DNA from 2 places in the Acidovorax sp. KPB24-03 genome. Region 1 is predicted to be linked to the other one. Evidence: predicted binding sites of a transcription regulator. Region 1 holds the regulator's gene; the other holds the start of a gene.
The links. Region 1 encodes HrcA, which represses chaperone genes, less so after heat shock. Its sites were predicted from a motif close to TTAGCACTCNNNNNNNNNGAGTGCTAA; they were not measured.
Positions count from the first base shown of each region.

Region 1 (6,392 bases):
GCTGGATAGGCTGGCTCGGTCTATCGCTCACTTTGTCGCCATGTTCGATATGCTCAAGGCGCGTGGTGTGGCTTTCCGGAGTCTCACTGAAGCATTTGAGACAGTCACTCCTCAGGGTCGCATGTACCTGCACCTGATGGCTGTGTTTGCTGAGTTTGAGCGGGAGGTGATTAGGGAGCGCTGTGTTGCTGGTCAGCGTGCGGCTCGTGCTGCTGGTAAGACTTGGGGCCGGCGGGCCCAGGTCTCGAGGGATGAGGTGGCTCAGGCGGTTCAGGCTTGGCGGAGTGGCTGGTATACGCAAGCTGTCTTGGCCGATATGCTGGGGGTGCCTGTAGGCACTTTGCGGTACCACATCCATCGCCATGAGGGCCGTGGCCAGTCGGGGGCGTGGGCCTCAGATAAGTAAAATGATTCAATGCTTGATGACCGTGCCAAGTTGTTGCTGAAGGCGCTCGTAGAGCGCTACATAGCCGATGGCCAACCCGTGGGTTCGCGTACGCTGTCGCGCGCGTCCGGTCTCGACCTCTCTCCCGCCACCATTCGTAACGTGATGGCCGATCTCGAAGAGATCGGACTGATCGCAAGCCCGCACACGTCTGCCGGCCGAATTCCGACGGCCAAAGGGTATCGCATGTTCGTTGACACCATGTTGACAGTGCAGCGCGAACAGCTGTATTCGCCGCAGCTGGCTGCAGAGCAACCGCAAAAGGTGATTGCCAACGCGGCGCATTTGTTGTCCAGCCTGTCCCAGTTCGTGGGCGTTGTCATGGCGCCCCGGCGTGCCTCGGTGTTCCGGCACATCGAATTCTTGAGATTGTCCGAAAAGCGGCTTCTGGTCATCATCGTCTCCCCTGAAGGAGACGTGCAGAACCGCGTGATCTTCACCGATGTGGACTACTCGCAATCGCATCTGGTAGAAGCGGCCAATTTCCTGAACAGCCACTATTCCGGAATGGACATGGACCAAGTGCGCGAGCGCTTGAAGACGGAGGTGGATCAGCTGCGGGAGGAAATCGGCTCGCTGATGCAGGCGGCTGTCAACGTCGGGTCCGAAGCGATGGCGGAGTCTCAGGACAATGTGGTGATTTCCGGCGAGCGCAACCTGCTGGCAGTCAGTGATTTTTCCAACGACATGGGCAACCTGCGGCGTGCTTTCGACCTGTTCGAACAGAAGACGCAGATCCTGCGTTTGCTCGATGTTTCCAACCGTGCAGATGGCGTACGCATCTTCATTGGGGGAGAGAGCCAGATCGTCCCTTTTGAGGAGCTTTCGGTAGTCACCTCTCCATATGAAGTAGACGGGCAAGTCGTAGGCACACTGGGGGTCATCGGGCCCACCCGAATGCCGTACGACCGGATGATCCAGATCGTGGACATCACTTCCAAGCTGGTTTCCAACGCGCTGAGTTACCGCAAGTAAGCACATACAATTGGCGCGGGGGGCGTTAGCTCAGTTGGTTAGAGCAGAGGACTCATAATCCTTTGGTCGCGGGTTCAAGTCCCTCACGCCCTACCAGTTCAACGGGCTTGATTGCTGTTCATGGCCATTCCTCGCGTGCCTGTTCAGGTGCACTGCGTGGACATGAGAGTTGAGATGCCTGCGTTTTCTGCAAACGAAGCCAAGCAGCCATCAAAAGATGGGTTAGAATTTAAGTCTTGCTTGATTGCGAAGTTCGTCACAGAGTTCGCGTAAAAATCAAAACAAGAATTGAATGATGGCGTTGAAAACATGCTATAATTCAAAGCTTAGCGGCTGTAGCTCAGCTGGATAGAGTACTTGGCTACGAACCAAGGGGTCGTGGGTTCGATTCCTGCCAGCCGCACCAAACGGTAAGCCCTAGAACAGTGATGTTCTAGGGCTTTTTCCGTTGGGGATTCGAATGCTCTCTGCATCAAAATGCGCCCATGAGCAAGGCATTCACCAAAGAATCGGATCAGTCCGATGACGAAGATTTTTCCCCAGCACCCCTTCCTGCGGGTAGCAAGAACTACATCACCCCTTCCGGTTACGCCAGGCTGCGCGATGAACTACTGGATCTCATCGACAACGAGCGGCCCAAGATCGTTGAAGTGGTTCATTGGGCTGCAAGCAATGGGGACCGTTCGGAGAACGGGGACTACCTGTATGGCAAGAAACGCCTGCGCGAAATTGATCGCAGGATTCGGTTCCTGACCAAACGACTCGAAATTGCCGAGGTGGTCGATCCCGCCATTCACGCCGGAAGTGATCAGGTGTTCTTTGGTGCCACGGTCCACTATGCGGACGATGAAGGCGTCGAGCGCACCATCACGATCCTGGGAATCGATGAAGTCGAGACGGGCCTGGCGCAAGTCAGTTGGGTGTCGCCGGTGGCTCGGGCCTTACTGAAGGCCCGCGAAGGGGATCAGGTTCAGTTGGCCACGCCAGGTGGCACGCGGACGCTGGAGGTTTTGGACGTCCGCTATCCCCAACCGGTGGCATAGGGAGCAAGGTGCCTGCCTCACCCCTGGGGCAGCACGCGGAAGGCGCGAAGCACTGCGGGCGTTCGGCGCAAATTGCGCAAGGAGGCCTCGACGTGTGACTGGTCTCGTGCAGCGATGACAAAACGCAAATCGGTCGTGTCCATGGCGGCTTCGTCATCCATGTCGACGTGAACGATGTCCGCTTCGGAGCTCGCCAGTTCGGCGGCGATGCGTGCCAAGACGCCCTTGCCGTTGGCCACGGTCACAACGATGCCGGTTTCGAACATGCGCGTGGGCTCATCGGCCCAGTCCACCGCGATAAAGCGCTCGCTGTCCTTGTGCTGAAGCTTTTTCGCCACGCTGCATTGGGCGTTATGAACCACCAGCCCTTCACCGCGCCCCAGGTAGCCTACGATGGGGTCTCCCGGTACCGGGCGGCAGCAATTCGCGTATTGAACGGATGCGTTCTCGCTGCCGTCCAAAGTCACGCCACCTTGCGACAGGGTTTCGTGGGATGAATACCTTTCACGGGTCAGCAACAGGGCATCGGGCCGGTGTCCATGCTCCGTCATCAGCACCATGAGTCGTTTCGCCACGATGCCCGCGATGCGTTTGCCCAGACCGATGTCGGTCATGAGTTCATTGCGTGTTCGATTGCCTGTGAAGCGGAGCAGCTTGTCCCACAGTGCCTGGTTCTCCGACTCAGTCGGCAGGCGTTCCAGCCCCTCGGCTCTCAGGGCCTGGGTCAGCAGCTTCTCTCCCAATCCCGCTGATTCAGTATGGGCCAGCGTTTTGAGGTAGTGGCGAATCTTCGAGCGTGCGCGGCCCGTGCGCACGAAGCCCAGCCAGGCGGGATTGGGTGTGGACACCGGCGCCGTGATGATCTCCACCACATCGCCGTTCTTGAGCTCGGTCCGCAAGGGGACCTGCTCATTGTTGATCTTGGCGGCCGTGGTGCGGTCACCCACATTGCTGTGGATGGCATAGGCGAAATCGACCACCGTGGCGCCCCGTGGCAGTGCCATGATCTGGCTCTTGGGGGTGAAGACATAGACCGCATCGGGGAACAGGTCGACCTTCACATGGTCCCAGAACTCCGCTGCATCCCGTGTTTCGTTCTGAATGTCGAGCAGCGACTGGAGCCACTTGGTGCCAAGGCGCTCCGCGGCCGATCCATCGGCATCCTGTGCTTTGTACAGCCAATGGGCGGCCACGCCGGCTTCCGCCACCACGTGCATTTCCTCGGTACGCATCTGGAATTCGATGTTGACCCCGGAAGGGCCGACCAAGGTGGTGTGCAGCGACTGGTAGCCGTTGAGCTTGGCAATGGCGATGTGGTCCTTGAACCGCCCAGGAACAGGCTTGTACATCTGATGCAGCACGCCCAGTGCCGTGTAGCAATCGACCACGGTCGGCACGATCACGCGAAAGCCGTAGATGTCTGTGACCTGGGCAAAACTGAGGTGCTTGGTGTCCATCTTCTGGTAGATGGCATAGAGCGTTTTCTCGCGGCCTGCGAGGCGGGCTTTCATGCCCAGCTTCGAAAACGCGGTGTCGACCTCGGTTTGAACCCGCTGCACAATATCGCGCCGCCGGTTGCGTGATTTATTCACTGCCTTGGACAGGGTCGCGTAGCGCCAGGGGTGGAGATGCCGGAATGACAGATCCTGCAACTCCCGGTAGGTCTGGTTCAGCCCGAGCCGGTGGGCGATGGGGGCATAGATCTCGAGGGTTTCGGAAGAAATGCGGCCCCATTTGCTGCGCGGCATGTCCGAGAGCGTGCGCATGTTGTGCGTGCGGTCGGCCAGCTTGATCAGAATGACCCGTACATCGCGGGCCATTGCCAACAGCATCTTGCGGAAGGACTCGGCCTGGTTCTCTTCGCGGGTGTTGAACTGCAGCTTGTCGAGTTTGGTGAGTCCATCCACCAATTCGGCCACCGGCAGGCCGAAGCGATCGATGAGATCGGACTTGGTAACGCCGCAATCTTCCATGGCGTCGTGCAGCAGTGCCGCCATCAGCGCCTGGCCATCCAGCTTCCAGGTGGCGCACTGGGCCGCTACTGCGATGGGGTGGGTGATGTAGGGCTCGCCGCTGTTGCGCAACTGCCCCAGGTGGGCTTCGTCGGCAAAGCGGTAAGCCTGCCGCACCTGTTCGATGCTGGCTGCGTCGAGGTAGCCGAGGTTCTCCGTGAGGGCCGCAAAACTGGCCGCTGCTGCGTTGGCGGCTGCTGCGGACGTGCCTCCCGCCGCCCCGCTTTCGCCGGGGCGCGGGTCTTGGGCAGATGGTTTATTCAAGACCGCATTCATCCCTTTAATGTAGCTTGCTGGGGAGATCGTGGTTTTTGGCCAAAAAAAAGCACCGCAAAGCGGTGCTATTGGGCTGCAGCAGCAGACCTGGGCGCGTCAGCCCGGGACCTTCTTCAGCATCTCCAGACCGACCTTGCCTTCGGCGATTTCGCGCAAGGCGGTCACCGCAGGCTTGTTGCGGCTTTCGATCTTGGGGGCATGGCCTTGGCTCAGCATGCGGGCGCGGTACGTGGCTGCCAGCACGAGTTGAAAGCGGTTGGGGATGTGCTCGAGGCAGTCTTCAACGGTAATGCGGGCCATGCGTCTTCTCCAGAAGGATCAGGTGATATTGAGGGATTCGAACGTATCGGCCCGTGCACGGCGCTGCGCCGCATACTTCAGCCGCTGAGCGTGGACGATGGTTTTCAGGTCGAAAAGCGCACGCTCAAAGAGTTCGTTGATTATAACGAAGTCGAATTTGTAGGCCTGTTCCATTTCCTGGGCGGCATTCTTCAGCCGGACCTCGATCACGTCCGGGGCGTCTTCGCCGCGGCGTTCCAGGCGGGATCTCAGTTCTTCCCAACTGGGGGGGAGTATGAAGATGAGGACGGCATTCGCAAAGGCCTGCTTGACCTGGATGGCGCCCTGGAAGTCGATTTCCAGGACCACATCGGCGCCTTGCGCGATGCGCTCCTCGATGGCCTTGCGGGATGTGCCATAGCGGCGGCCGTGCACGTGGGCCCACTCCACGAAGCCGTCCGAGGCAACCATGGCGTCGAATTCCTGCTCCGAGGTGAAGAAGTATTCGCGGCCGTGCTTTTCCTGCCCGCGTGGTGCCCGGGTGGTGTGCGAGACCGAAGGCTGCACATGGGAGTCCAGCTCCAGCAACGCCTTGACCAGGCTCGACTTGCCCGCGCCGCTGGGCGCTGCCACTACGAATAGATTTCCAGGGTAGTCCATGCGGGATAGGTGCTGGCTGCTATCAAAACAGGATTATCGCTCACTCGATGTTCTGGACCTGCTCGCGCATCTGCTCGATCAGGACCTTCATGTCCACGCTGATGCGCGTGAGTTCCATGGCGGCAGATTTGGAGCCGAGCGTGTTGGCTTCGCGGTGCAGTTCCTGGATGAGAAAGTCCAGGCGTTTGCCCACTTCACCGCCTTTCTTGAGCAGGCGTTCGATCTCGTCCAGGTGCGAATCCAGCCGGGTGATCTCTTCCGCGACGTCGATGCGGATGGCGAAGGCGGTGGCCTCGGTCAGGGCGCGGTCCTGAGCGGCTTCGGGCAGCGTGGCGTTGTCGGCCAGGGCCATGGCCTCCTTCCAGCGTTCCATGAAGCGCTGGCGCTGCTGCTCCACCAGCTTGGGAATCAGCGGCGTGGCCTGGTGGGCCAGGGCGCGCAGTTGTTCGAGCCGGTCCTGCAGCATGGCCGACAGGCGCTTGCCTTCGCGTTCGCGGGCTTGGAGGAGATCTTTCAGCGCTTTTTTCGGCCAGGGCCGGGACGGCATCGCTCCAGTCGTCCTGGGCGGAGCCGGCATTCGCGCACAGGCGCAGGGCGTCGGCGACGCTCAAGGGGGCCGCGTCGGGCAGCCAGGCGCGCACGGCGTCCTGCGCGGAGTTCAGCCGTTGCAGCAGGCGGGGTGCCGGGTCGGGCAGGGCGGTG
Region 1 covers NZ_BAAJYR010000017.1:22,719-29,110, forward strand. Annotated here, with positions in the region: gene AC27KI_RS04695 (recombinase family protein) at 1-406, shown strand, start outside; gene hrcA (heat-inducible transcriptional repressor HrcA) at 416-1,420, shown strand; tRNA gene AC27KI_RS04705 (tRNA-Ile) at 1,440-1,516, shown strand; tRNA gene AC27KI_RS04710 (tRNA-Arg) at 1,750-1,826, shown strand; gene greB (transcription elongation factor GreB) at 1,906-2,463, shown strand; gene AC27KI_RS04720 (RelA/SpoT family protein) at 2,481-4,751, opposite strand; gene rpoZ (DNA-directed RNA polymerase subunit omega) at 4,848-5,051, opposite strand; gene gmk (guanylate kinase) at 5,070-5,690, opposite strand; partial or broken gene AC27KI_RS04735 (YicC/YloC family endoribonuclease) at 5,731-6,392, opposite strand, start outside.

Region 2 (6,392 bases), on a different contig from region 1:
GCCACCACGGCCACCAAGACCGACACGCCGCTCAGCGAAACGCCGCAATCGGTCACCGTCATCACGCGCGACCAGATGGTCGACCAGGGCGCGACGACCTTCCAGGGCGCGCTGCTCTATGCGGCGGGCGTGCGCAGCGATGCCTATGGTCTGGACAGCCGCTCCGACAGCGTGCGCGTGCGCGGCAGCTACCCGGACATCTACCTCGATGGCTTGCGCCAGAGCTACAACTACTACACCAGCACCACGCCCGCGGAGCTGTACACGCTGGAGCGCCTGGAGGTGCTGCGCGGTCCTTCGGGCATGCTGTTCGGCACCGGCACCGTGGCGGGCGTGGTCAACATGGTGAGCAAGCGCCCGCTGCAGGAAGCGCAGCGCGAAGTGGGCGTGCAGATCGGCAGCTGGAACCGCAAGCAGCTGCAGGCCGACCTGACCGGCCCGCTCACGGCCGATGGCCAGTGGTCGTACCGCCTCGTGGCGCTGGCCCGCGACGCCGACACGCAGGTGGACCACGTGCCCGACGACCGCCGCCTCTGATCGCGCCGTCGCTGATGTGGCGGCCCAATGCGGCGACGTCGCTGCTGCTCCAGGCGCACTGGCAGCAGGACCGCTCGGGCAGCACGTCGCAGTTCCTGCCCTGGTCGGGCACCTTGCTTCCCAATCCCAACGGGCAGCTGCCCACCAGCCGGTTCATCGGCGAGCCGGGCGACTACTACGACACCGATCGGCAATCCATCGGCTACCAGTTCGAACACCGTTTCAACGATGCCTGGACGGCGCGCCAGAACCTGCGCTGGGCCCGCAACGAGAACCGGGGCGGCTACCACTATGCGGACTTCTTCACCGATCCGGGCGGGTGGGGCGCCGACCCGGTCAACCAGCGCCTGATCGGCCGGCTGTATGGGCAGAACGTGACCCGCACGCGCATGGCCGCGGTCGACACCAACCTGCTGGGCCGGCTCACCACGGGCGCCGTGCAGCACCAGTTGCTGCTGGGCCTCGACTGGAATCGCCAGTCGGAGGACAAGGCGGAATCCGGCGATGCCTACGATTCGCCCATCGACGCGTTCGCGCCGGTGTACAGCGGGCGGACCGACCGGCCGCTCACCGCGCAGCCCCGGAACGTGCAGCGCCAGACCGGCATTTATGTGCAGGACCAGATGAAGTGGGACCGATGGATCTTCATCGCCGGCCTGCGCCATGACCGCGTGGCGAATGCCCTGGCCGGCTCGGCCGATGACCGCACCAGCGACACCACCAAGCGCCTGGGCGTGATGTACCAACTGGCCGGCGGCTGGACGCCGTACATCAGCTATGCGGAGTCGTTCAGCCCGGTAAGCGGCACCAACACCTCGGGGGCCCGCTTCAAGCCGCTGCAAGGCGAGCAGATCGAAGTGGGGGTGAAGTACCTGCCCGAAGGCGGCGCGACCTCGTTCACCGCCTCGGTGTACGACCTGAAGGAAAAGAACCAGAAGGTCACCGATCCGACCAATCCGATGAACACGCTGCAGGCCGGCCAGACCCGCAACAAGGGGCTGGAGCTGGAACTGAAGACCCGCGTGACCACCGCGTTCGATCTGATCGCCCACTACAACTACACCAATGTGGATCCGACCCTGGAAGGACTGCCCCGCAACCAGGCGGCCGTGTGGGGGCTGTATCGATTTTCCGTCGCGGGGATTCGCGGCTTCTCGGCCGGGGCCGGGGTGCGGTATCTCTCCGCGTTCCGCGATGGTTCCGGCCCGCGCGTTCCATCGTCGCTCGTCGGAGATGCGTTGCTGGCCTATGACAGCCAGGCATGGCGCTACGCGCTCAACATCAACAACGTGGCCGACAAGCAGTACATGAGCACCTGCCTGTCGCGCGGCGATTGCTGGTGGGCGCCCCGGCGCAACGTGGTGCTGAGCGCGACCTACCGTTTCTGAGCGGCCCCTCGATCCTGCGGGCCGTACCCACGGCCCCGCCAAAGAAAAACCCCGCAGGCCTTGCAACCTGCGGGGTTTTTTGATGGAGCAGCCGGGCGGGAGTGCATCCCGTCCGGTGCGGCTGGCAATTACATGCCCATGCCGCCCATGCCACCCATGCCGCCCATGTCGGGCATGCCGCCGCCGGCCGGTGCGTCGTCCTTGGGGGCTTCAGCGATCATGCATTCCGTCGTCAGCAGCAGGGAGGCCACGGACGCGGCGTTCTGCAGGGCCGTGCGGGTGACCTTCGTGGGGTCCAGAATGCCCAGTTCCAGCATGTCGCCATACGTGTCGTTGGCGGCATTGAAACCGTAGTTGCCCTTGCCGGCCAGCACGGCGTTCACCACGACCGAGGCTTCGCCGCCGGCGTTGTTCACGATTTCGCGCAGGGGGGCTTCGATGGCCTTCAGCACCAGCTTGATACCGGCGTCCTGATCGGCGTTGTCGCCCTTGATCGAGTTGCCCACGGCTTGCTTGGCGCGCAGCAGTGCCACGCCGCCACCAGCCACAACGCCTTCTTCCACCGCTGCGCGCGTGGCGTGCAGGGCGTCTTCCACGCGGGCCTTCTTTTCCTTCATTTCGACTTCGGTGGCAGCGCCGACCTTGATCACCGCCACACCGCCAGCCAGCTTGGCCACGCGCTCTTGCAGCTTTTCGCGGTCGTAGTCGGAAGTGGCTTCCTCGATCTGCACGCGCACTTGCTTGACGCGGGCTTCGATGTCTTCAGCGGCGCCGGCGCCGTCGATGATGATCGTGTTTTCCTTGCCCACTTCGATGCGCTTGGCTTGGCCCAGGTCAGCCAGGGTGACCTTCTCGAGCGTCAGGCCCACTTCTTCGGCGATGACCTTGCCGCCCGTCAGGATGGCGATGTCTTCCAGCATGGCCTTGCGGCGGTCGCCGAAGCCAGGGGCCTTCACTGCCACGACCTTCAGGATGCCGCGGATCGTGTTGACCACCAGCGTCGCCAGGGCTTCGCCTTCGACTTCTTCGGCAATGATCAGCAGCGGACGGCCGGCCTTGGCGACTTGCTCCAGCGTGGGCAGCAGGTCACGGATGTTGCTGATCTTCTTGTCGAACAGCAGCACAAAGGGGTTGTCCAGAATCGCGGATTGCTTTTCGGGGTTGTTGATGAAGTAGGGCGACAGGTAGCCGCGGTCGAACTGCATGCCTTCCACGACGTCCAGTTCGGACTCGAGGGACTTGCCGTCTTCCACGGTGATCACGCCTTCCTTGCCGACCTTGTCCATGGCGTCAGCGATCAGCTTGCCGATGGTTTCGTCGGAATTGGCGGAGATCGAACCCACCTGGGCGATTTCCTTGGAGGTCGTGGTGGCCTTGGAAGCCTTCTTCAGCTCTTCCACCAGGGCCGTCACGGCCTTGTCGATGCCGCGCTTGAGGTCCATGGGGTTGATGCCGGCGGCCACGTACTTGAAGCCTTCGCGCACGATGGCCTGTGCCAACACGGTGGCGGTCGTGGTGCCGTCACCGGCGTTGTCGGACGTCTTGGAAGCCACTTCCTTCACGAGCTGGGCGCCCATGTTCTGCAGCTTGTCCTTGAGTTCGATTTCCTTGGCCACGGACACACCGTCCTTGGTCACGGTGGGGGCGCCGAACGAGCGCTCCAGCACCACGTTGCGACCCTTGGGGCCCAGGGTGACCTTGACCGCATTGGCCAGGATGTTCACGCCTTCGACCATGCGGGCGCGGGCTTCGCCGCCGAAAACTACGTCTTTTGCTGCCATTTGATTTCTCCGGATTCAGTAAACAGGATGTTCGGGAAAAGGGCCGAAAGGCTTACTTCTCGACGACTGCGAACAGGTCGTCTTCCTTCATCACCAGCAACTCGTCGCCGTTGACCTTGACGGTCTGGCCAGAGTACTTGCCGAACAGAACGCGGTCGCCGACCTTCACGTTCAGGGCGATCAGCTCGCCCTTGTCGTTCTTCTTGCCGGGACCGACGGCCAGCACTTCACCTTGATCGGGCTTTTCAGCGGCGTTGTCGGGGATCACGATGCCGGAAGCGGTCGTGGTTTCGCTTTCAATGCGCTTGACGATCACGCGATCGTGCAGGGGGCGAAGGTTCATTGCATCTCTCCTGGTTCAAAAAAGGATTGCGACATCAACAACACGCCCGCAGGGTGCGGGCGCTTTCTGACTTCAGCGGCTTGGCGCCAGCGTTGCTAGCACTCGGTCGCGTCGAGTGCTAATGATACGGGCATTCTTTCGCATTTCAAGAGGGGGACTGGCAGTGGGAGTGCGGCGCGCCCACAGGAAGGACGGCGGCTGAGGGATGGATGAGGCGTGCACCTACAATACCGACCTCCTTGAGGCCGGAGGTGATTCGGCGCCCGCAGTCCGCTTGGTCCCCAAGCAGGGATGGGCGCTGTTCCCGGCGGTGCTCTCAATCAAACGCCCGATGCGGGTCAGATCCATAGATTCGGGAGTCCAATGGCGTCTTTGCAAGCAACCACCGCGCTGATGGGCATCGGCCTGGCGGTGCTGATCCTTTACCTGATCCGCAGGGATCACCTGTATCTGATGCACGGCCTGTTCTGGGTGGTGGTGGCTGGGGCCGCTGCCTTGCTGGGGGCCTGGCCGGGACTGATCGATCGTCTGGCCAAGCTGCTGGGCATCAGCTATCCCCCTGCGCTGCTGCTGCTGCTGGCCAGCATGGTGCTGCTGGTGAAGTCGTTGCACACCGACATGGTGAACACCCGCATCGAGAGGGATGTCCGCCGTCTGAACCAGCGGCTGGCCCTGTTGCAGGCCGACAATGAAAGCCTGCGCGCGCGCGTGATGGGCGATGGAACGCAGCCATGACCTTGGCGCAGCCGTTGTTGCCGGTCATCCTGTGCGGCGGGTCGGGCACGCGTTTGTGGCCCCTGTCGCGGGAGGCCTATCCCAAGCAGTTTCTGGCGTTGGCCGGTCCCCGCACCATGCTCCAGGACACGGCACTGAGGCTGCAGGGGTGGGCGCCGGAGATCGGCGTCGCGCCCGATCCCATCCTGGTCTGCAACACCGAGCACCGGTTCATCGCGGCCAGCCAGTTGCTGGCAGTCGGCATCCGGACGGCACGCGTACTCCTGGAGCCCGAGGGGCGCAACACCGCGCCCGCACTGACGCTGGCCGCCTTGCAGGCATGCGCTGGAGGCGATGATCCGATCATGCTGGCCATGCCGGCCGATCACGTGGTGAAGGATTTGCCCGCGTTTCACGCCGCGGTCCGGCGGGCCCATTCCATGGCCCTGTCGGGCGGACTGGTGACGTTCGGCGTCGTGCCGGACCGGCCGGAAACCGGCTACGGCTACATCCAGTGCCATGCGGCGGGCCCGGAGGGTGCGGGCATCCACCGCATTGCCAGCTTTGCCGAGAAGCCCGATGCCGCGACCGCGCAGCGCTATCTCGATGCGGGTGATTATTTCTGGAACAGCGGCCTTTTCATGGTGCGCGCCAGCCAGTGGTTGGCCGCTCTGCGTGCTTGCCGCCCCGACATCCTCCAGGCCTGCGAGGCCGCGATGGCGGGGGCGCAGCGTGATCTCGACTTCATCCGGCCTGACGCGGCCGCCTTCCAGGCCTGCCCTTCGGATTCCATCGACTATGCCGTGATGGAACGGTTGCCGCTGATGCCGGAGATCGGCATCCCCACGTTCGCGGTCGCGCTGCAGGCCGGCTGGTCCGACCTGGGTGCCTGGGATGCCCTGTGGGGCGTGCTGCCGCGCGACGGCCAAGGCAACGCCACCGTGGGCGATGCCCTGCTGGAAGACAGCCAGGACACCCTGTTGATGTCCACCCACCGGCTCGTGGCCGGCGTGGGGCTCGACCACATCGTGGTCGTCGAAACACCCGATGCGGTCCTGGTGGCCGACAAGCGCCGCACCCAGGACGTCAAGCACATCGTGGCCCGGCTGAAGCAGGCAGGACACGCGCTGGCCCACCACCACCGGAAGGTGCATCGTCCGTGGGGCTGGTACGACGCCGTCGACAGCGGTGAACGCTTTCAGGTCAAGCGCATCGTGGTGAACCCGGGTGCGCGCCTGAGCATGCAGATGCATTACCACCGCGCCGAGCATTGGGTGGTGGTGCGGGGGACCGCCGAAATCACCAATGGCGAAGACACCTACCTGCTGGCACAGAACGAGTCCACGTTCATTCCGGTGGGCCGCCGCCATCGGCTGGCCAATCCGGGCAAGACGCCCCTCGAAATCATCGAGGTTCAATCCGGCGACTATCTGGGCGAGGACGACATCGTCCGGTTCGACGACATCTATGGGCGCTCTACGGGTGCCGAAGGCGTTTCATGATGGGCTGCCTTTGCGACTGGCGTGACGGCTGCCTGGCCTGCGAGCAGGGCGGCTCCCGCAACTGACCCTCCCCATTCTTCCCACATAAAAACATGAATCTAGAACAAGCAAGGATTGCCGTGATCGG
Region 2 covers NZ_BAAJYR010000102.1:2,758-9,149, reverse strand. Annotated here, with positions in the region: partial or broken gene AC27KI_RS12850 (TonB-dependent siderophore receptor) at 1-1,925, shown strand, start outside; gene groL (chaperonin GroEL) at 2,054-3,706, opposite strand; gene AC27KI_RS12840 (co-chaperone GroES) at 3,759-4,049, opposite strand; gene AC27KI_RS12835 (DUF2304 domain-containing protein) at 4,413-4,784, shown strand; gene AC27KI_RS12830 (mannose-1-phosphate guanylyltransferase/mannose-6-phosphate isomerase) at 4,781-6,265, shown strand; gene AC27KI_RS12825 (nucleotide sugar dehydrogenase) at 6,358-6,392, shown strand, end outside.
Region 2: the regulator HrcA is predicted to act here: its motif matches at 4,145-4,171, upstream of AC27KI_RS12840 (co-chaperone GroES).